DNA from 3 places in the Kitasatospora sp. NPDC058444 genome. Region 3 is predicted to be linked to each of the others. Evidence: riboswitches for the same ligand, from Rfam matches in the RefSeq annotation. Region 3 holds a riboswitch; each other region holds the start of a gene.
What was found. A riboswitch is a leader RNA that binds a small molecule or an ion and turns the genes downstream of it on or off. The one in region 3 is predicted to bind S-adenosylmethionine.
Positions count from the first base shown of each region.

Region 1 (6,415 bases), on a different contig from region 3:
TGACGGCGCTCGGCCGCCGGCCCGCCGAGGATCTTCCGGAACTGTCCTACCTGGAGTGCGCGACCACCCCCGCGGTGCTCAAGGCACTGGAGAAGGGCGGAGTGGACCTCTGCGTGCTGGACGGCGAGGCGGTTCCGGCCGGGGGGCTGGGGCTCGGGCGCCAGCTCAAGGACGAGATCTACGGCTGCCCGCCGGTGCTGGTGCTGATCGGCCGGCCGCAGGACTCCTGGCTCGCCGCCTGGAGCCGGGCGGACGCCGCCATCTCCCACCCGGTGGAGCCGGTGGCGCTGGCCGAGGCCGTCGCCACCCTGCTGCGGGCGCGGCTGGCGAAGCGGACTCCGGCCGTCCGCTGAATTCCGCCCGGCAACTGGAAAAGAGAGGGGTAGAAGCTCCCGCTCCGCTCGATAGGCTGGCTCCATCCGTACGGACGTCCCCGCGGAGCGGGGAACCGACAACAGCTGGAGTCAGCCATGGTGAACGTGAACCCTGCGAACGGCGGTAGCGACCCCGCGCAGGTGGTCCGCACCTGGCCGGACATCCTGGCGGCGCTGTTGCAGGGCGAGGACCTCGACCGGGCGTCCACCGCGTGGGCGATGGACCGGATCATGAGCGGCGAGGCGTCCCCCGTACAGGTGGCCGGGTTCATGATCGCCCTGCGGGCCAAGGGCGAGTCGGTCGAGGAGATCTCCGGCCTGGTCGACGCGATGTACGCGCACGCCGAGCCGCTGGAGATCCCCGGTCCGGCGGTGGACATCGTCGGCACCGGCGGGGACCGGGCGAAGACCGTCAACATCTCCACCATGTCGGCGATCGTCGCGGCGGCCGCCGGCGCCAAGGTGGTCAAGCACGGCAACCGGTCGGCCTCCTCCACCAGCGGCTCCTCGGACGTGCTGGAGAAGCTCGGGGTGGCGCTCGACCTGTCCTCGCGGCGGGTCGCCGAGGTGGCCGAGGAGGTCGGGCTCACCTTCTGCTTCGCGGCCAAGTTCCACCCCTCGATGCGGCACGCCGCCACCGCGCGGCGCGACCTCGGGGTGCCGACCTCCTTCAACATCCTCGGCCCGCTGACCAACCCGGCCAAGGTCACCGCGCACGCCATCGGCTGCTTCGACACCCGGCTCGCCGGGCTGATCGCCGGGGTGCTGGCCGAGCGGGGGGCGACGGCGCTGGTCTTCCGCGGCGACGACGGGCTGGACGAGCTGACCATCACCACCACCTCGCAGGTCTGGCTGGTGCGCGACGGGGTGGTCACCGAGACCGCCTTCGACCCGCGGGACGTCGGTATCGAGCTGGTCGGCATCGAGGCGCTGCGCGGGGCGGACGCCTCGTACAACGCCGAGGTCGCGCGGCGGCTGCTGGCGGGGGAGCACGGGCCGGTGCGGGACGCCGTCCTGCTGAACACGGCGGCGGCGCTGGTCGCGCTGGACCTGGGCGACGCGCCGCTCACCGAGCAGCTGGCGGCCGGCATGGAGCGGGCCGCGCAGGCGATCGACTCCGGTGCCGCGCAGGACCTGCTGCGGCGCTGGTCGGAGGCCACCAGCCGGATCTGAGGCGGAAGTTGGGGGAAGCCCGTGCCGGTGCGCCGGCCCGGGCTTCCGTGCTGTCCGGATGCTGGAAGCCCGTTTGACCACCCGGTGGACGCGGCCTAGAGTCTTCGCCAGGTCATGAGTGACAGCGCCAAGCCCCAGCTGGCTGTCCGGCAACCCTCCGTCCGTGGCGGGGTGCCCTGGGTGAGGACCGGGTCGTCACGGCAAACCGTCCGTGCGACAAGCGCGGACGCCCGACGACTGGCACTCCCGGGGTCCCTTGCCCCAGAAGGAGTGCATCCCCATGTCCTCGCTCGCCACCGAAATCCGCACCCCGCTCGCCGTCCTCGGCGCCGACGTCCAGGTTCCGCTCGCCAACGGTGAGAAGGTCGGCTACGCGGCGCTCGACTACGCGGCCAGCTCCCCGGCGCTCCAGCGGGTGTGGGACGACGTCGCCGCCTACGCGCCGTACTACGGCAGCGTCCACCGCGGGGCCGGGTACCTCTCCCAGCTGTCCACCGACCTGTTCGAGCAGAGCCGCCGCACCGTCGGCGAGTTCCTCGACCTGCGCGAGGGCGACCAGGTGGTCTTCACCCGGGCCACCACCGACTCGCTCAACCTGCTGGCCGCGGCCGTTCCGGCCGGCACCCGGGTGTTCGCGTTCGAGACCGAGCACCACGCCTCGCTGCTGCCCTGGGCGCACGCCGGACTGACCGTCACCTACCTGCGGGCGCCGCGCTCCCGCGCCGAGGCGGTGGCCGCGCTGGACGCCGCGCTCGCCGAGGCGTCCGAGGGCCCCAAGCTGCTCTGTGTCACCGGCGCCTCCAACGTGACCGGCGAGCTGTGGCCGGTCGCCGAGCTGACCGCGACCGCGCACCGGCACGGCGCCCGGGTCGTGCTGGACGCCGCCCAGCTGGCGCCGCACCACCGGGTCTCGGTGCGCGAGCTGGACGTCGACTGGATCGCCTTCTCCGGCCACAAGATCTACGCGCCGTTCGGTGCCGGGGTGCTGGCCGGCCGGGCGGACTGGCTGGACGCGGCCGAGCCGTACCTGGCCGGCGGCGGGGCGACCCGGACGGTGGCCCGGGAGAGCGACGGCTCGGTGGCCGTGCAGTGGCACACCGGCCCGGCCCGGCACGAGGCCGGCTCGCCGAACGTCATCGGGGCCTACGCGATCGCCTCGGCCTGCCGGGCGCTGACCGAGGCCGGCTTCGACGCGCTGGAGGCCCGCGAGCAGCAGCTGATCGCCCGGCTGACGGCCGGGCTGGCCGAGATCCCGCAGGTCAAGGTGCTGAACCTGTTCGGACCGGACTCCGCCCGGGTGGGCGTGCTCTCCTTCGTCGTCCGGGGCTGGAACAGCTCGCACTTCTCGGCCGCGCTGTCCGCCGAGTACGGCATCGGGGTGCGCGACGGGCTGTTCTGCGCCCACCCGCTGGTGCGCACGCTGCTCGGGGACGAGGACGTCGCGCCGTCCGAGTGCGGTGCGCCGGAGCCCTCGCTGCCGGGCGAGCGCAGCCTGAACGCGATCCGGGTGAGCTTCGGCGCCGGGACGCCGGACGAGCACGTCGACCGCTTCCTGACCGCCGTCCGGGAGCTGGTCACGGACGGCGCGGCCTGGAGCTACCGCAACGAGGGCGGACGCTGCGTCGCGACCGTGCAGATCGACAGGGGCCGTCGGGACGGCTGAGCGCTACTCGTCCAGGCCGAGGGCGAAGGCGGCTTCCAGGTCGTGCTGGGAGTAGGTGCGGAAGGCGATCTGGGTCTCGGTGTGGGCCACGCCCGGGACCTTGTTGAGCCGGCCCGGGATGACCTCGGCCAGGTCGTCGTGCCGGCGTACCCGCACCATCGCCACCAGGTTGTAGCCGCCGGTCACCGAGTAGACCTCGCTGACGCCGTCGATGGCGGCGATGGACTCGGCGATCTCCGGGATGCGGTCGACACTGGTCTTGATCAGGACGATGGCGGTGATCACAGTCGGGCTCCTTTGTGAGGTGCCGCCAGCGTATCGGGCGTCAGCCGGGGCGTCGCGGGGGGTGGCGAACCACGGTGCAGCCGTAGAGGAACCCGGTCGAGAAGCCGATCACGTGGACCAGGTACGCCACCCCGGGCCCGGCCGAGTGCACCGACCACCACTGCAGGGCGAACCAGAGGCCGAGCACCAGCCAGGCGGGGAAGCGCAGCGGCAGGAAGCACAGCAGCGGGACGAGGGTGGTCACCCGGGCCCGGGGGTGGAGGCGCAGATAGGCGCCGAGGGCGGCGGAGATCGCCCCGGAGGCCCCGATGAGCACCCGGGTGGAGTTCGGCGAGTGCGCCTCGGCGAGCGCGAAGCCGTACGTGGTCAGGCTGCCGGCGGCCAGGTAGAAGAGGGCGTACCGGGCCCGGCCCAGCCGCCGTTCGACGGTGGGGCCGAAGACCTGGAGGAAGAGCAGGTTCCCCAGCAGGTGGAGCCAGCCGGCGTGCAGGAAGAGCCCGGTGAGGACGGACAGGGCCGGGTGCTTGCCCGGGGTCGCGGCGGCCGGGCAGCCGGGGACGGGGTCGGGGGCCTCGGCCAGCTGTCCGGCGGTCAGCGGCCGTCCGGCCAGCACCTCGGCCGGGACGGCGCCCCAGCGCTGCTCGTACCGCTGCTCCGCGCAGACCCGGGCCTGGCCGCTGCCGTACAGCGGGTTGAGCCCGGCGGCCGGGCCGAGCAGGAAGACCAGGGTGTTGAGGGCGATCAGGGCGTAGCTGACCGCCGGGACGGTCGCCGCCGGGCTGCCGCCCCGGGCGGCGGTGTGGTCGGGGACCGCGAACGCCATGCGGCCAAGCATCCCTCCGGGCACCGCAGGTGACACGGCGGTTTACGGCAGGTGGACTAGCCGAGGTGTTCGGGCGACCGGTGGTCGCGACGGTTGCCCCAGGCAATAGGCTTGGGGCGGGCATTCCCGCCTCCCGCCGCCGATGCCGGGGCTCCGGGGGGAGCGCCTAGCCCACCCAGGGACCACCCGAGAGGATCCCCGATGACCGTCCCCGCTCTGACTGCCGAGACGCGCTGGCGCTGCACCCTGTGCGGCAACCTCACCCGCTTCGACGTGACCCGCACCGCGCGGGTGACCGAGTTCCTGCACTTCGACCTGGCCGGCGAGTCCAAGGTCGAGGAGACCGAGGTGCTGAGCGAAACCATCGAGTCGGTGCGCTGCCGCTGGTGCAACGCGGTGGACCAGGTCGAGCTGGTGGCCCGCCCGGGCGCCGAGGGGGAGCAGGCCCCCGCCGAGCAGGGCTGATCCCCGCCGCCGCGGCGGGTGGGTGCCCGGCGCACCCGCCCGCGCCGCGAGGGACAATGCAGAACAACAAGACGCACGGAGCGTGACGACGGGGGGCGGTCGCGGCCGTGCCCCGCTGGACCAGGATCGGAGCCGAGGACGTGGTGGACGCAGCGAAGGAGCCCGGCGAAGCCCAGGGGCTTCAGCCCGCTGCGGCCGAGGCCCGGGCCGAGGCGGCCGGAGCGCCGGACGACTCCTCCGAGCCCGCGGCGGAGCGCGCCGTCGAGAAGCTCGACCGGCCGCTGCCGGAGGGCGTGCGCCGGCGTGTGGTCGGGCTGGCCTCGGACGCGCTCAGCGGGCTGCCGTCGGGCGAGCTTCCGCAGAGCCTGCGTCAGTACGTCAAGTTCACCCCGGCGCGGCGGGCCAAGTACGCGGCCACCGCGCTGGCGGCGGCCCTGGAGGCGGAGCCGGCCTTCCGGGTGCGGATAGCGGAGCGGCTGCGCCTCGGGCAGCCGGACCTGGTGAAGGCGCTGGAGTCGGGCACCGTTCCGAGCGCCGCCGATCCGATGGACGTCGCGGCCGCCGCCTACCTGGTGCGTTCGGCGGGCTGGAGCCGGCTGGTGGCCGAGGCCGGCGAGGAGGCCGAGCGGGCCGGTGCCGAGGACGCGGCCGCGGAGGCGGCCCGGCTGGTGGAGAAGCTGCAGGCCGAGCTGGCCGAGGTGCGGGCCTCCGCGCGGGTGGACCTGGACCGGCAGCGGGCCGAGTCCGACGGGGTCCGCAAGGAGGCGGAGTCGCTGCGCAAGAAGGTGCGGTCGCTGGAGAGCGACACCCGCCGGGCGCAGGCCGAGACGCGCCGGGTGGCCGGCGAGCTGGAGGCCCTGAAGGCGCAGGCGGCGGCCGAGCGCGGTGCGGCCGAGACCGAGGCGCGCAGACTCAGGCACCGGGTCTCGGAGCTGGAGACCGCGGCCGAGCAGGGCCGCCGGTCGGCCCGCGAGGGGCGCAGCGTCGAGGACATGCGGCTGCGGCTGCTGCTGGACACCGTGCTGCAGTCGGCCCAGGGGCTCCAGCGGGAGCTGGCGCTGCCGGTCTCCCAGATCCGCCCGGCGGACCTGGTGGAGGCGGTGGTGCCGGGGGCGGCCTCGCCGCACGACGTGGCCCGGCGGGGGCTGGCCGAGGACGATCCGGCGCTGCTGGACCAGCTGCTGGCGATCCCCCAGGTGCACCTGGTGGTGGACGGCTACAACGTGACCAAGACCGGCTATCCGACGCTGCCGCTGGAGCAGCAGCGGATCCGGCTGCTGGGCGGGCTGGCGATGCTGGCGCAGCGCACCCAGGCGGAGGTCACCTGCGTGTTCGACGGGCAGGACCTGGACGTCCCGGTGATCATGGCGCCGCCGCGCGGGGTCCGGGTGCGGTTCAGCCGGACCGGGGAGACGGCCGACGAGCTGATCCGCCGTCTGGTGCGGGCCGAGCCGCAGGGCCGTCCGGTGGTGGTGGTGTCCACCGACCGGGAGGTCGCGGAGGGCGTGCGGAAGGCGGGCGCGCGCCCCGTGGCATCGGTGCTGCTGCTGAACCGGCTGGCGCGCCCCTGACCCCGGCCGGCCGTGCGACGCCTGCTCAGGAGCGTGTCCGGGGCGGTGTGCCGGTCCCGTG
Region 1 covers NZ_JBHXLL010000001.1:346,912-353,326, forward strand. The annotation lists gene ACFWP2_RS01600 (hypothetical protein) at 1-353, shown strand, start outside; gene trpD (anthranilate phosphoribosyltransferase) at 471-1,547, shown strand; SAM riboswitch class IV at 1,658-1,776, shown strand; gene ACFWP2_RS01610 (aminotransferase class V-fold PLP-dependent enzyme) at 1,828-3,210, shown strand; gene ACFWP2_RS01615 (Lrp/AsnC family transcriptional regulator) at 3,214-3,495, opposite strand; gene ACFWP2_RS01620 (rhomboid family intramembrane serine protease) at 3,536-4,318, opposite strand; gene ACFWP2_RS01625 (hypothetical protein) at 4,520-4,783, shown strand; gene ACFWP2_RS01630 (NYN domain-containing protein) at 4,927-6,354, shown strand.
Region 1: it holds a riboswitch for S-adenosylmethionine, as region 3 does, so the genes downstream of both, ACFWP2_RS01610 (aminotransferase class V-fold PLP-dependent enzyme) here and thrC (threonine synthase) in region 3, are expected to answer to the same signal.

Region 2 (6,415 bases), on a different contig from region 3:
CGCCTGCCGCCCGGCCTGGTACAGCGCGCGCATCAGCAGCCCGTACGCCCGTTCGTGCAGCGGGTGCTCGGTGGTCAGCGCGGTCAGCTCCGGGATGCACCGGGAGTGCCGGCCCAGCGCCAGGTCCAGGGCGATCCGCTCCTCCAGCAGGGTCAGCCGCAGCTCCTGGAGCCGCTGGCGCTGGCGCTGCGCGAACGGGCCGGGGATGCCGGCCAGCGGCTCGCCCTGCCACAGCTCCAGCGCCTGGTTCAGCAGGTCCCGCGCCTGCTGGGGCTCCCCGGCGGCCGCCGTGCGCTCGGCCTGCGCCGCCAGCTCCTCCGCCTGCGCCGCGTCCACCGCGTGCTTGGGCAGCACCAGCCGGTAGCCGTCCCCGACCGAGGTCAGCACGGTCGGCGCGTCCGGCTCCTCGCCGTGCAGGACCTTGCGCCACCGCCAGGCGTAGGTGCGCACCGTCGTCATCGCGGTGCCCGGCGGCTCCTCACCCCACAGGGCGTCGATCAGGTCGGTGGCGCTCGCGCCGTGTCCGGGCCGCAGCAGCAGTACCGCCAGCATCGCCTGCTGCTGGGGGCTGCCCACCTTCAGCGCGGTCGCGCCGCGCTGCGCCCGCATCAGTCCCAGCACCGAGAACCGGAAATCGTCCATGCCTGCACCTGCCCGCCTCATGTGCTCGCCCCCGTCCGCGCACGTGCCGCCCCCCGATTTGATGAGCCCCTATCAACCCATGGCACCCTGCGGGATGTCGAGAGATCGTCGAACCGGTGGTGATCCGGCGTTGATCGGCCGTCCGCACAATCGGTGGTGCGGCGCCCGCGGTCGGCCCGGCCCCCACCGCCGGACCCGCCACGTCCCCGGTCGCCCGGCCGCCGTCCGGGCGGCCACCACGGACCTCGGAGGCGGACGCCCATGAACACCGACCTGCTCCACCGGCTGCTCGACGTCGACCCGGTCGCCGGACCGGTCGAACTGCTCCACCGCGCCCGGGGCGAGCGCCACCTGCCGTACCTGGTGCTCGCCGCGCTCGACCGGGAGGGCGTGCGGATGGGCCGGCACGCCCGGGCCGAGCTGCGGCGCGCCCGCGACCGGGCCGAGTGTTACGCGGGCGTCGCCCGCGACCTCGCCGACGCCACCGGCGTCCGGCCGATCCGCGACCTTCCCCTGGCCGGCTACTACCCGCCCGACCTGCCCCGGCCGCTGGCCGAGCTCAGCCTGGTCAGCCCCACCGAGGCCTCGCTCTGGCAGGCCGTCAACCGGCTGGTCACCGATCACCCGGTGGAGTCGGTGGAGGTCGTCCTGCTCGGCGAGCGCCCCCGGCACACCGCCGTCACCCTGCGCTGGCCCGCCGAGGACCCGCTGCTCGACCCGTGGTACCAGGTGCGGGTGGCGACCGCCGCGCTCACCGGCGACCTCGCCACCGTCCCGGTCCGCCCCTACCTGGCCGCCGACGACCACGTGGAATGCCTGATCGCCCTCGCCGAGGAGGGGCTCGGCCGCGCCTTCCTCGCGGGCGACGTGATCGACGTGGCCCAGCTCGCCGGGCAGCCCTTCGACCCCGTCGAGACCGCCGCCGTGGTCGCCGCCTACCGGCTCGCCCCGGAGGCCGCCGCCCTGCTCGACCTCGCCGCCGAGCACCTGCCGCTCGGCACCCTGCGGGACGTGCGCACCGTCCTGGAGGCCGAGGTCGCCCCCGAACTCCAGCGCCGCCGGGGCGCCGCCCGCCCGCCCCGCCCGCGCCACGGCACCCTGCTGCGCCGCACCGTCATCCGGCACCAGTGGGACGAGGCGTTACTGCTCCCGGCCGGCGACGCGACGCTGCTGCTCACCCCCGTCGCCGACTACCTGCTCGGCCCCGAGGGCACCCGGCCGTCGGCCGCCGAGCGCGCCGCCGCCCTGGCCGCGCTGAGCTCCTGGGACGCGACCGCCCCCGGCCGCCCGGACCGGGCCGCGTGCACCGGTCTGACGGAGCCGCGCCACCGCTGAGCCGTCCCCGCGGGCCGCGGTCGGGTGTGGGGGGGCTTGCCGACCGGCCCGGGGAGTCTTGTATCGTTCCTGGCGAATCATCCAGAGGGGTGGAGGGACCGGCCCTACGAAGCCCCGGCAACTCCCCGTCCGACCCGGCGTCCGAAGTACGCGCCGTGCCGAACGGGATCAGTGCCAACTCCGGCCTGTCGCCACTGTGGCGCGGGAAAGATGAGGAGACACGGTGCTCTCTGTGCTGTCCTTCGCCCGGGCGCTTCCCGCCCCGGCTCCTTCGCGGACCCGTCTCGCTCTTTCGCGTACCCGTCTCGTGCCCGGCGCAGGCAATCGGCCGACTTCCCCGGCCCGTCCTCGCTGACCACACCCCAGGCTCCCCGCCAGGAGCCGCCGTGAGCAGCCCCCACCCGCTGCTCCCGGCCTCGAGACTGGAGTACCCCACCCATGGAGAACACGAGCGGCGTCGGCGTGCTCGACAAGGTCACCTCGATCCTCGGCACCCTGGAGGCCGGGCCCGCCACCCTGGGCGGCCTGGTCGCGGCCACCGGCATGGCGCGGCCCACCGCCCACCGGCTGGCCGTCGCACTCGAACACCACCGCCTGGTCAGCCGGGACGTGCACGGCCGGTTCATGCTCGGCCCCCGGCTCGGCGAACTCGCCACGGCCGCCGGCGAGGACCGGCTGCTGGCCGCGGCCGGCTCGGTCCTCACCCAGCTGCGCGACGTCACCGGCGAGAGCGCCCAGCTCTACCGGCGGCAGGGCGAGGTACGGATCTGCGTGGCCGCCGCCGAGCGCCTCACCGGCCTGCGCGACACCGTTCCGGTGGGCGTCACCCTCCCCATGAAGGTCGGCGCCGCCGCCCAGATCCTGCTCGCCTGGGAGGAGCCGGAGCGCCTCCACCGCGGCCTCCAGGGCGCCCGCTTCACCGCCACCGCCCTGAGCGGCGTACGGCGCCGGGGCTGGGCCCAGTCCGTCGGCGAGCGCGAACTCGGGGTCGCCTCCGTCTCCGCGCCCGTCCGCGGCCAGTCCAACCGGGTGGTCGCGGCCGTCACGGTCTCCGGCCCGATCGAACGCCTCACCCGGCACCCCGGGGCCCACCTCTCCCAGGCCGTGGTCGAGGCCGCCCACCGGCTCACCGAGGCCCTGCGCCACCCCTGAGCGGGCGCCCCCGGGGCTCCCGGGGCCACTGCCCTGGGAGCCCCGGGGGCCCGCTCGGCCCCGGCTCAGGTCCGGGGCTCAGGTCCGGGGCAGCAGGACGGCGCGGCGGGGGCGGGGTATCCGGCTGATCACCGCGCCGATCAGGGTGCCGATCGACACCCCGAAGACCGCCGACACGGCCGTCAGCACCGACTGCGCGCCGTTGCCGACCTCGATCTGCGCGGTGTGCAGCAGGCCGAAGGAGCCCGGCACCACGATCCAGAACGCCGGGAGGTAGAGCACCTGCCAGAGCGGACCGCCCGGCAGCCAGTGCACCAGGGTGGCCGCGGCCGCGGCGGTGACCCCACCGGCCAGGCCGCCGACCGCCGCGCCGTGCGCCGACCCCACCACCACCTGGGCCGTGACGCTCAGCGCGATCACCACGACGATCCACGGCACGGCCGGGGGCGGGGTGTTCACGTTGACCACCACGCCGGCCACCGCGAGCGCCAGCCCCAGCGCGATCACCCACCAGCTCGGCCTGGCGACCTGCACGTCGGCCAACGCGGTGGCCGGCATGCCGGTCGCGGTCGCCGCCGCGGCCACCCCGGCGAGGAACAGCGCCAGCTGCACCGCACCGGACACCAGCCGGGCCGTACCCGCACTGGCCGCCCCCGCCGCGATCTCCGACAGCCCGGTGACGAGCAGCCCACCCGGCAGCAGGATCGCCAGGGTGGCGACGATGGTCCGCAGCGGGCCCTCCAGCAACCCGGCCCGGGCGAGCGAGAGGACCAGCAGCGCCACCAGGAACCCGGCCGTGACGGGCAGCAGCGGCCGCAGGTACGGCAGCCGCCGGGCCAGCACGGTCAGCCCCACCACGATCAGCGAGCCGAGCCCGGCCGCCAGCACGTTCGCCGCCACCGGCTGGAGGAACAGGCAGACCCCCACCCCGACCGGCAGCGCCCCGAGGTCCGACACCCACGCGGGCCGGCGGGCCGGCGCCCGCCGGATCGCGTCCAGTTCGGCGAGCGCCCGCGGTCCGTCGAGCTCGCCCGCCCGCAGCCGGTGCACGAGATGGAGGACGTCGGCCGTCTGCTCGAACCGCAGCGCGGCGCCGACCGGCTGGAACCGGGTGGCGTCGTCCGGCCCCAGCGCGACGAACAGCCCGTTGGTCAGGGCGGCGACCCGTACCTCCGGAGCCCCCAAGGCCCGCCCCAGCCAGTGGAGTTCCTCCTCGACGTCATGGACGGGCAGGCCACCGCCCAGCAGGGCTTCGCCCAGTTCGAGCAGCAGACGGCGGAGCGGGTCGGGCGGGGCATCGGTGACCCGGCCCAGCGGGGCATCGGTGACCCGGACCAGGGGAGACGTGCTTGACATGGCAGGTATCGTCCCATCCCGCCCGAATCAGTCCGACTGTGCCCCGGTCTGATCGGTTTCCCGCCGCCTTCGGACACCCCGGCGACGGAGCTCACCGGCCCGGCGACGGCGCGGTGCGGACCCCGGTCGGATCCGCACCGCCGAGCGCTGTCACGGGCGGACGGTGAGCACCAGCTTGCCGGTGACCCGGCCGGTCTCGCCCTCGGCGTGGGCCTCGGCGGCCTCCGCGAGCGGGTAGGTGCCGGAGACGTGCACGCGCAGCCGGCCGGACTCGGCGAGGGCGGCGATCGCGGCCATGCCCGCCCGGTCGTGCTCGACCAGCAGGGTCTTCGCCGTCACCCCCAGCTCGGCGGCACGTTCGGCCAGTCCGTCGAGGTCCACCGGCAGGATCGACACCAGGACGCCGCCCGGCCGGAGCGTCTCCAGGGAGCGCAGCCGGTCCTCCCCGCCCAGCGGGTCGAGCACCACGTCGACGTCCCGGGCCTCCCGCACGAAGTCGGCCGTGCGGTAGTCGATCACCTCGTCCGCGCCCAGGCCCCGGACGAAGTCGTGCTTGGCGGCGGAGGCCGTGCCGATCACGTACGCGCCGCGCGCCTTGGCGATCTGCACGGCGACGTGCCCCACGCCGCCGGCCGCCGCGTGCACCAGGACCCGCTGCCCCGGCCGGACGTCGGCGGTGTCGACGAGGGCCTGCCAGGCGGTGAGCGCCACCAGCGGAAGCGCGCCCGCCTCGACGTGGCTCAGTGCGGCGGGCTTGGGGACGAAGGCCCGGGCGGGGCCGGTGACGTACTCGGCGTGCGAGCCGGCACCGTGCGGGTAGGGCAGCATGCCGAAGACCTCGTCGCCCGGGGTGAAGAGCGAGACGCCGAGGCCGACCGCCTCGACGGTCCCGGAGACGTCCCAGCCGAGCGTGAACGGGGGCTCGCCGAGGAAGACGCGGCGGTCGCGGTGCTTCCAGTCGGTGGGGTTGACCCCGGCGGCGTGGACGGCGACGAGGATCTGGCCGACGCCGGGCGCGGGCCGTTCGACCTCGGCCTCGTGGAGGACGTCCGGGGCGCCGAAGGCGGTCTGGGTGATGGCTCGCATCGTGCTCGTGCGCGTGTTCGTGGTCATGGATCAAGCGTGCGGGCGCGGCCCTGACCTGCGAAATGGCAAGATTGCCAAAGATCGATAGGATCGTGCCATGCCCGCGACCGAGCCCCTCGCTCCCGCCGACCGGCCGCCCCACCGCGTGGTCGTGCTCGCCCTCGACGGCGTCTACCCGTTCGAACTGGGCATCCCCAACCGGGTCTTCCCCGGCGTGCCCGGGGCGTACGAGGTGGTGACGTGCGCGGCGACGGACGACCGGACGGTCGCCACCGACGCCGACTTCACCATCACCGTCGGGCACGGGCCCGAGGCACTGGAGAGCGCCGACACGGTCGTCATCCCGCCCTACGCCCTGCACCGCGTCACCGCCGACCTCCCGGAGGCCGAGCGCGCGGCCCTCGCCCGGATCCGCCCCGGCGCCCGGATCGTCTCCATCTGCACCGGCGCGTTCGCGCTGGCCGCCGCCGGCCTGCTCGACGGGCGCCCCGCCACCACCCACTGGGCGCTGGCGCCGGCCTTCCGCCGGATGTACCCCCACGTCGCCCTGGACGCCGACGTGCTGTTCATCGACGACGGCGACATCCTCACCTCGGCGGGCGCCGCGTCCGGCCTCGACGTGTGCCTGCACGTGGTGCGCTCCGACCACGGCAGCGCCGTCGCCAACAAGGTCGCCCGGCACTGCGTGGTGCCGCCCTGGCGGGAGGGCGGCCAGGCCCAGTACATCGAACAGCCGGTGCCCCCGGAGGGCGCCAACGGCACCGCCGCGACCCAGGCCTGGGCCCTGGAACACCTCGACCGCCCGCTCGCCCTGCGGGAGCTGGCCGCACACGCCCGGATGAGC
Region 2 covers NZ_JBHXLL010000013.1:17,326-23,740, reverse strand. The annotation lists gene ACFWP2_RS16185 (BTAD domain-containing putative transcriptional regulator) at 1-642, opposite strand, end outside; gene ACFWP2_RS16180 (hypothetical protein) at 904-1,977, shown strand; SAM riboswitch class I at 2,052-2,194, shown strand; gene ACFWP2_RS16175 (IclR family transcriptional regulator) at 2,416-3,129, shown strand; gene ACFWP2_RS16170 (threonine/serine exporter family protein) at 3,208-4,485, opposite strand; gene ACFWP2_RS16165 (NADP-dependent oxidoreductase) at 4,636-5,598, opposite strand; gene ACFWP2_RS16160 (GlxA family transcriptional regulator) at 5,669-6,415, shown strand, end outside.
Region 2: it holds a riboswitch for S-adenosylmethionine, as region 3 does, so the genes downstream of both, ACFWP2_RS16175 (IclR family transcriptional regulator) here and thrC (threonine synthase) in region 3, are expected to answer to the same signal.

Region 3 (6,415 bases):
CCTTCTCGATGCCGCGCTTCAGGGCCATCGGGTTGGCGCCGGCGGCGACGTTGCGCAGACCCTCGCGAACCAGGGCCTGGGCGAGCACGGTGGCGGTGGTGGTGCCGTCACCCGCGACGTCGTCCGTCTTCTTGGCGACCTCCTTGACGAGCTCCGCACCGATCTTCTCGTACGGGTCCTCGAGCTCGATCTCCTTGGCGATGGAGACACCGTCGTTGGTGATCGTGGGGGCGCCCCACTTCTTCTCCAGCACGACGTTGCGACCCTTGGGGCCGAGCGTGACCTTCACTGCGTCGGCGAGCTGGTTCATGCCACGCTCAAGGCCGCGGCGAGCTTCCTCATCAAAGGCGATGATCTTGGCCATCAGAAGTGGTCCTCCGGGACACGGTCGACTGCTCGGACCAAGGGGTGCCCGCGACGGACGGCCCTGGTGCGCGGAGGTCCATTCCCCTACCGCTCCCGGGGGCCTCACCGACCCGGTCCGCTGTCACTCTCACACTGTGAGTGCTAACGCCAATGATTAGCACTCCGGGTGGTCGAGTGCAAGCCCAATCGACCGATCCGCGAGCCGCCGACGGGGCCGCCCGGGAACGCCGACGGGCCCGTGCGACTCGCGTCGCACGGGCCCGTCGAGAAGCGAGAGGTCACCAGCCGTAGGGCCGCGCCGAGCTCCTGGGGTCGGAAGGGGTCAGACCGCCGCGCGGACCATGTCCGCCTGCGGGCCCTTCTGTCCCTGGGAGATCTCGAACTCGACCCGCTGGCCCTCCTCGAGGGTGCGGTAGCCGTCCATCTGGATCGCGCTGTAGTGGACGAAGACGTCCGCACCACCGTCGACCGCGATGAAGCCGTAGCCCTTCTCCGCGTTGAACCACTTGACGGTGCCCTGAGCCATTCCGAACTCCCCTAGTGCTGTGCTGGCCCTTCACGCGCCCGCAGGTCGCGGGCCCGGGTTGGTTGAAGGCCGGCCCGGGGAACCCCCCCTGGGCGCAGCCGTGCACGCCGCAACCCTCCGTGCAGGACGCCAGGCGGCTTCCGGCGAGCGGGTGATTGCGTCGACCGCCGCTGAATGTATCCGGATCGACGCCCTCTGCAACAGGGCCAGCCACCGGTAATTCCGCCCGGCCGGCAAGGGACAGGACGGGCCGAATCGGAATAATCTCGGCATTCCACGCCGGACATAGCGGACGAATTACCCAAATGTTTACGGGAATTCTGACATCCGCCTGACAGGTTTCACGGGGCCGGGCGCTCCCGGGCCGAGCACTGCGGGAGCCGAAAAGGAATCCATGTTCCCAGCCGAGCCACACTCTACTCCGACTCGACCGGGATATATTCCCGCCGAAATACAGCGGTCGCCCGCGCGTACGGAGACCGGAATTCCGTACGCGCGGGCGACCGCGGGTTCTCGCAAACTGCTCAGCAGCCGCCGGCCACCGCCGGGATGATCGAGATGCTGGCGCCGTCCTTGATCTCGGTCGCCAGGCCCTCGGCGAAGCGCACGTCGTCGTCGTTCACGTAGACGTTCACGAAGCGCCGCAGCTTGCCGGTGTCGTCCAGGATGCGGGCCGAGATGCCCGCGTGGTTCCTCTCCAGGTCGGCGACGACCTCGGCCAGGGTGGCACCCTCGGCGGTCACCTCGGCGGCGCCGCCGGTGTAGGTGCGCAGGATGGTGGGAATGCGGACGTTGGCGCTCATGACTCTCCTTGCTGGGGCGGGGGTGGTTCAGGCGGACGCGAGGCCGGCGGCGCGGAACGAGTCCAGCGTCGGGCGGATGACGGCGCTCATCCCGGCGTCGGAGACGGCGTCCAGGGTCTTCAGGCCGTCACCGGTGTTGATCGCGACGGTCTCCTTGGCCGGATCCAGCTGCCCGGTCTCGACCAGCTTCTTCAGCACGCCGACGGTCACCCCGCCCGCGGTCTCGGCGAAGACCCCCTCGGTCCGCGCCAGCAGCCGGATCGCCGCCACGACCTCGGCGTCCGTGACGTCCTCCACCGCGCCGCCGGTGCGGCGGGCGATGTCCAGCACGTACGGGCCGTCGGCCGGGTTGCCGATCGCCAGCGACTTGGCGATGGTGTTCGGCTTGACCGGCTTGATCACGTCCCGGCCGGCCTTGAACGCGGCCGACACCGGCGAGCAGCCCTCGGCCTGGGCGCCGAAGACCTTGTACGGCCGGTCCTCGACCAGACCGAGCCTGATCAGCTCCTGGAGGCCCTTGTCGATCTTCGTCAGCTGCGAGCCCGAGGCGATCGGGATCACGATCTGCTCCGGCAGCCGCCAGCCGAGCTGCTCGCAGATCTCGTACGCCAGCGTCTTGGAACCCTCGCCGTAGTACGGCCGCAGGTTCACGTTGACGAAGCCCCAGCCCTCGCCGGCCGGGTCGCCGATCAGCTCCGAGCAGAAGCGGTTCACGTCGTCGTAGTTGCCCTCGATGCCGACCAGCTCGCCGCCGTACACCCCGGCCATGACGACCTTGCCCTGCTCCAGGTCGTGCGGGATGAACACGCAGGACCGGAACCCGGCCCGGGCCGCCGCCGCGCCCACCGCGCCGGCCAGGTTGCCGGTCGAGGAGCAGGACAGCGTGGTGTACCCGAACGCCCGGGCCGCCTCGATCGCGCACGCGACCACCCGGTCCTTGAACGAGTGCGTCGGGTTCCCGGAGTCGTCCTTGATGTGCAGCTGGGCGGTGAAACCGAGCTCCCGGCCCAGGTTGTCCGCCTTCACCAGCGGGGTCCACCCCGGGTTCAGGTTGGGCTTGGACGCGACGTCGGCCGGAACCGGCAGCAGCGGCGCGTACCGCCAGATGGACGCCGGACCGGCCTCGATCCGCTTGCGCAGCTCCTCGGCGCCCTCGCTGCCGAACTCGTAGGCGATCTCCAGCGGGCCGAAGCACTCCAGGCAGACGAAGCTGGGGCCGAGCGGGAAGCGGGTGCCGCACTCGCGACAGGACAGCGCGGCGGCGGGGCCGAGGTCGACGGAAACGGGTGCGGCGGTGTCGATAGCCATGACGGCGAGGCCTCTCTCCTCATCTTCCCCGTGGCGCGGTCGCGACACGGGCCGGAATTGGCACCTGTCCCGCCGGGGCCTGTCGACGACAGCTGGCGAGAAGGTTGCCGGGACGTCAACGGGCCGTTCCCTCAGTCCCTCTGGATGAGCTTGTGAAATTGTGGTGGTGCTCAACGGAGACCCCGGCGTGCAAAGGTCCGACCGCTGTACGAAGACTGTATCCGAAGGCGTCAATCCTGAACGGGACCGTCCGCCACGCGAGATGGCCCGTCCCACCGACCCCGCCGAGGAGACCTCCGTGCCCGCCGAACCGACTCCCGAGCTCCTCCCGCAGACGGCGTCCTGGCTGCGCCGCCGCTCCTGGAGCGCGGCCGACCGGCCGGTCCGCACCCTCCTCGCCGCCAAGGAACGCACCGGCCGCACCGTCAGCGTCGTCCTCCCCGCCCTGGACGAGGAGGCCACCGTCGGCGACATCGTCCGCACCATCCGCCGCGAACTGATGGAACGCCTCCCGCTCGTCGACGAACTCGTCGTCGTCGACTCCGGCTCCACCGACGCCACCGCCGCCGTCGCCGCCCAGGCCGGCGCCCGGGTCGAGCACCGCGACGCCGTCCTGCCCCGGCTGCCCGCCGTCCCCGGCAAGGGCGAGGTGCTCTGGCGCTCGCTGCTGGTCACCCACGGCGACATCGTCTGCTTCGTCGACGCCGACCTGCGCGCGTTCGAACCGACCCTGGTCTCCGGCATCATCGGCCCGCTGCTGACCGACGACTCCATCCAGCTGGTCAAGGCCATGTACGACCGCCCGCTGGAATCGGAGGGCGCCGTCCTGCCCGCCGGCGGCGGCCGGGTCACCGAACTCGTCGCCCGCCCCCTGCTCAACCTCCACTGGCCGGAACTCGCCGGTTTCGTCCAGCCCCTCGGCGGCGAGTACGCGGCCCGCCGCTCACTGCTCGAACGGCTGCCCTTCCCCACCGGCTACGGCGTCGAACTCGGCCTGCTGGTCGACGCCCTGGAACTGGCCGGACTGGACGCCCTGGCCCAGGTGGACGTCGGCGTCCGGCACCACCGCCACCAGGACGGCCAGGCCCTCGGCCGGATGGCCGCCACCATCTACCGGACCGCCCTGGAACGCCTCGACCGCACCCACCGCCTCAAGGCCTCCGCCGACCTCGTCCACCCCCACCTCACCCAGTTCACCCGCGACCCGGAGACCCGCGCCTTCACCGCCCACACCCACCCGGTGACCGCCCTGGAACGCCCCCCGATGCACACCGTCCCCGAATACGCGACCCGGCACTGACGGACCGTCTTCGACGGGCCCCACGGGTTTGCCACGCCGACCCCCCGGCAACATGCCAACCATGGGCGATCTCACGACCAACCGTTCGAGCGCGACCGGCACCGCCCCCGTCCTGGTGGCCTCCAACCGGGGACCGGTCTCCTTCGGCACCGCCGACGACGGCACGCTGACCCTGCGCCGCGGCGGCGGCGGCCTGGTCTCCGGCCTCTCCGCCATCGAGGACCCGAACGCCGTCTGGGTCTGCGCCGCCCTCGACGACGCCGACCGCAGAGCCGCCGCCGAGGCGCCCCGGGGCCGCCTCGACCTGGCCGGCCACGCGGTCGGCGGCCAGGCCGTACGGATGCTGGACATCGACCCGCAGACCTTCGCCCGCGCCTACAACGGCGTCGCCAACTCCACCCTGTGGTTCGTCCACCACCTGCTCTACGCGACCCCCACGGCACCCGCCTTCGACGCCGCCTTCCGCACCGAGTGGGCCGCCTACCAGGCCTACAACGAGGCCTTCGCCGAGGCCCTGGCCGCCGAGGCCGCCCCGAACGCCGCCGTCCTCGTCCAGGACTACCACCTCTCCCTGACCCCGGCGCTGCTCCGCGCGGCCCGCCCCGACCTGCGGATCGGCCACTTCTCGCACACCCCCTGGGCCCCGCCCGAGTACTACCGGCTGCTGCCCGACGACGTCGCCCGGGCCGTCCTCACCGGCATCCTGGGCGCCGACCGGGCCGGCTTCCTCACCGAGCGCTGGGCCCGCGCCTTCGCCGCCTGCTGCGCGGACCTCCTGGACGCCACCGTCGACCACGACGCGCTCACCGTCACCCTCGACGGTCGCACCACCGCCCTCGGCGTCCACGCCCTCGGCGCCGACGCCGACTTCCTGCGCGAGCGCGCCCACCGCCCCGACGTCGACGAACGCCTCGCCGTCCTGCGCCGGGCCGTCGGCGACCGCCGCACCATCGTCCGGGTCGACCGCACCGAGCTGAGCAAGAACATCGTCCGCGGCCTCCAGGCCTACCGGCACCTGCTCCGCACCCGCCCCGAGTGGCACGACCGGGTGGTGCACATCGCCTTCGCCTACCCCTCCCGCACCGACCTGGCCGAGTACCGCGACTACACGGCCACCGTCCGGCGCCTCGCCGAGGAGATCGACGCCGAGTTCGCCACCCCCGCCTGGCAGCCCCTGATCCTCCACGTCGACGACGACTTCCCGCGCTCCCTCGCCGCCTACCGCCTGGCCGACGTCGCCCTGGTCAACCCCATCCGCGACGGCATGAACCTGGTCGCCAAGGAAGTCCCGGTGGTCTCCGACAACGGCTGCGCCCTCGTCCTCTCCCGCGAGGCCGGCGCCCACGCCGAACTCAAGGACGACGCCCTCACCGTCAACCCGTACGACGTCATCGCCACCGCCGACGCCCTCCACGCCGGCCTCACCATGAGCGCCGAGGAGCGCGCCGACCGCACCAAGCGCCTGGCGGCGGCGGCCACCGCACTCCCCCCGCAGCAGTGGTTCCTGGACCAGCTCAACGCGCTGTGAGCGCCTCCCCCAAGGCCCCCAGCAGCTCCACCACACCCTCCGGCCCGGCGACCACCAGATCCGCCCGGTCCGCCAGCTCCCGCACCGGCGCGTCCCCCACCGCACCGGCGCACACCAGCACCCCGGCCACGCCCTCGCCCCGCAGCTTCTCCACGGCGGCGAAGGCCGCCACGTCCCCCAGGTCGTCCCCCGCGTAGAGCACCGCACGAGCCCCCCGCTCCCGCAGGAACCCGGTCAGCGCCGCCCCCTTGTCCACCCCCGGCGGCCGCAGCTCCAACACCAGCCGCCCGGGCTCCACCACCAGCCCGTACTCGGCCGCCAACTCCCCCACCGGTGCCCGCAGCAGCTCCAACGCCTCCTCCGGCGCCGCCGCCCGCCGGGTGTGCACGGCCACCGACCGGCCCTTGTCCTCCACCCACGTCCCCTCGGGCGCCCCCAGCCGCTCCAGCACCCCCGGCAACACCCCCCGCACCCGCGCCACCCCCGGATGCACCTCAGGCGCCGAAAGCTCCCCACCCTCCCACCGCTCGGCCCCGTAGTGCCCCAGCACCACCACCCCCGGCACCCCCGCGAACCCCCCGTAC
Region 3 covers NZ_JBHXLL010000002.1:3,969-10,383, reverse strand. The annotation lists gene groL (chaperonin GroEL) at 1-364, opposite strand, end outside; gene ACFWP2_RS02620 (cold-shock protein) at 689-892, opposite strand; gene ACFWP2_RS02615 (MoaD/ThiS family protein) at 1,417-1,695, opposite strand; gene thrC (threonine synthase) at 1,723-3,003, opposite strand; SAM riboswitch class I at 3,020-3,154, opposite strand; gene ACFWP2_RS02605 (glucosyl-3-phosphoglycerate synthase) at 3,266-4,303, shown strand; gene ACFWP2_RS02600 (trehalose-6-phosphate synthase) at 4,365-5,831, shown strand; gene otsB (trehalose-phosphatase) at 5,818-6,415, opposite strand, start outside.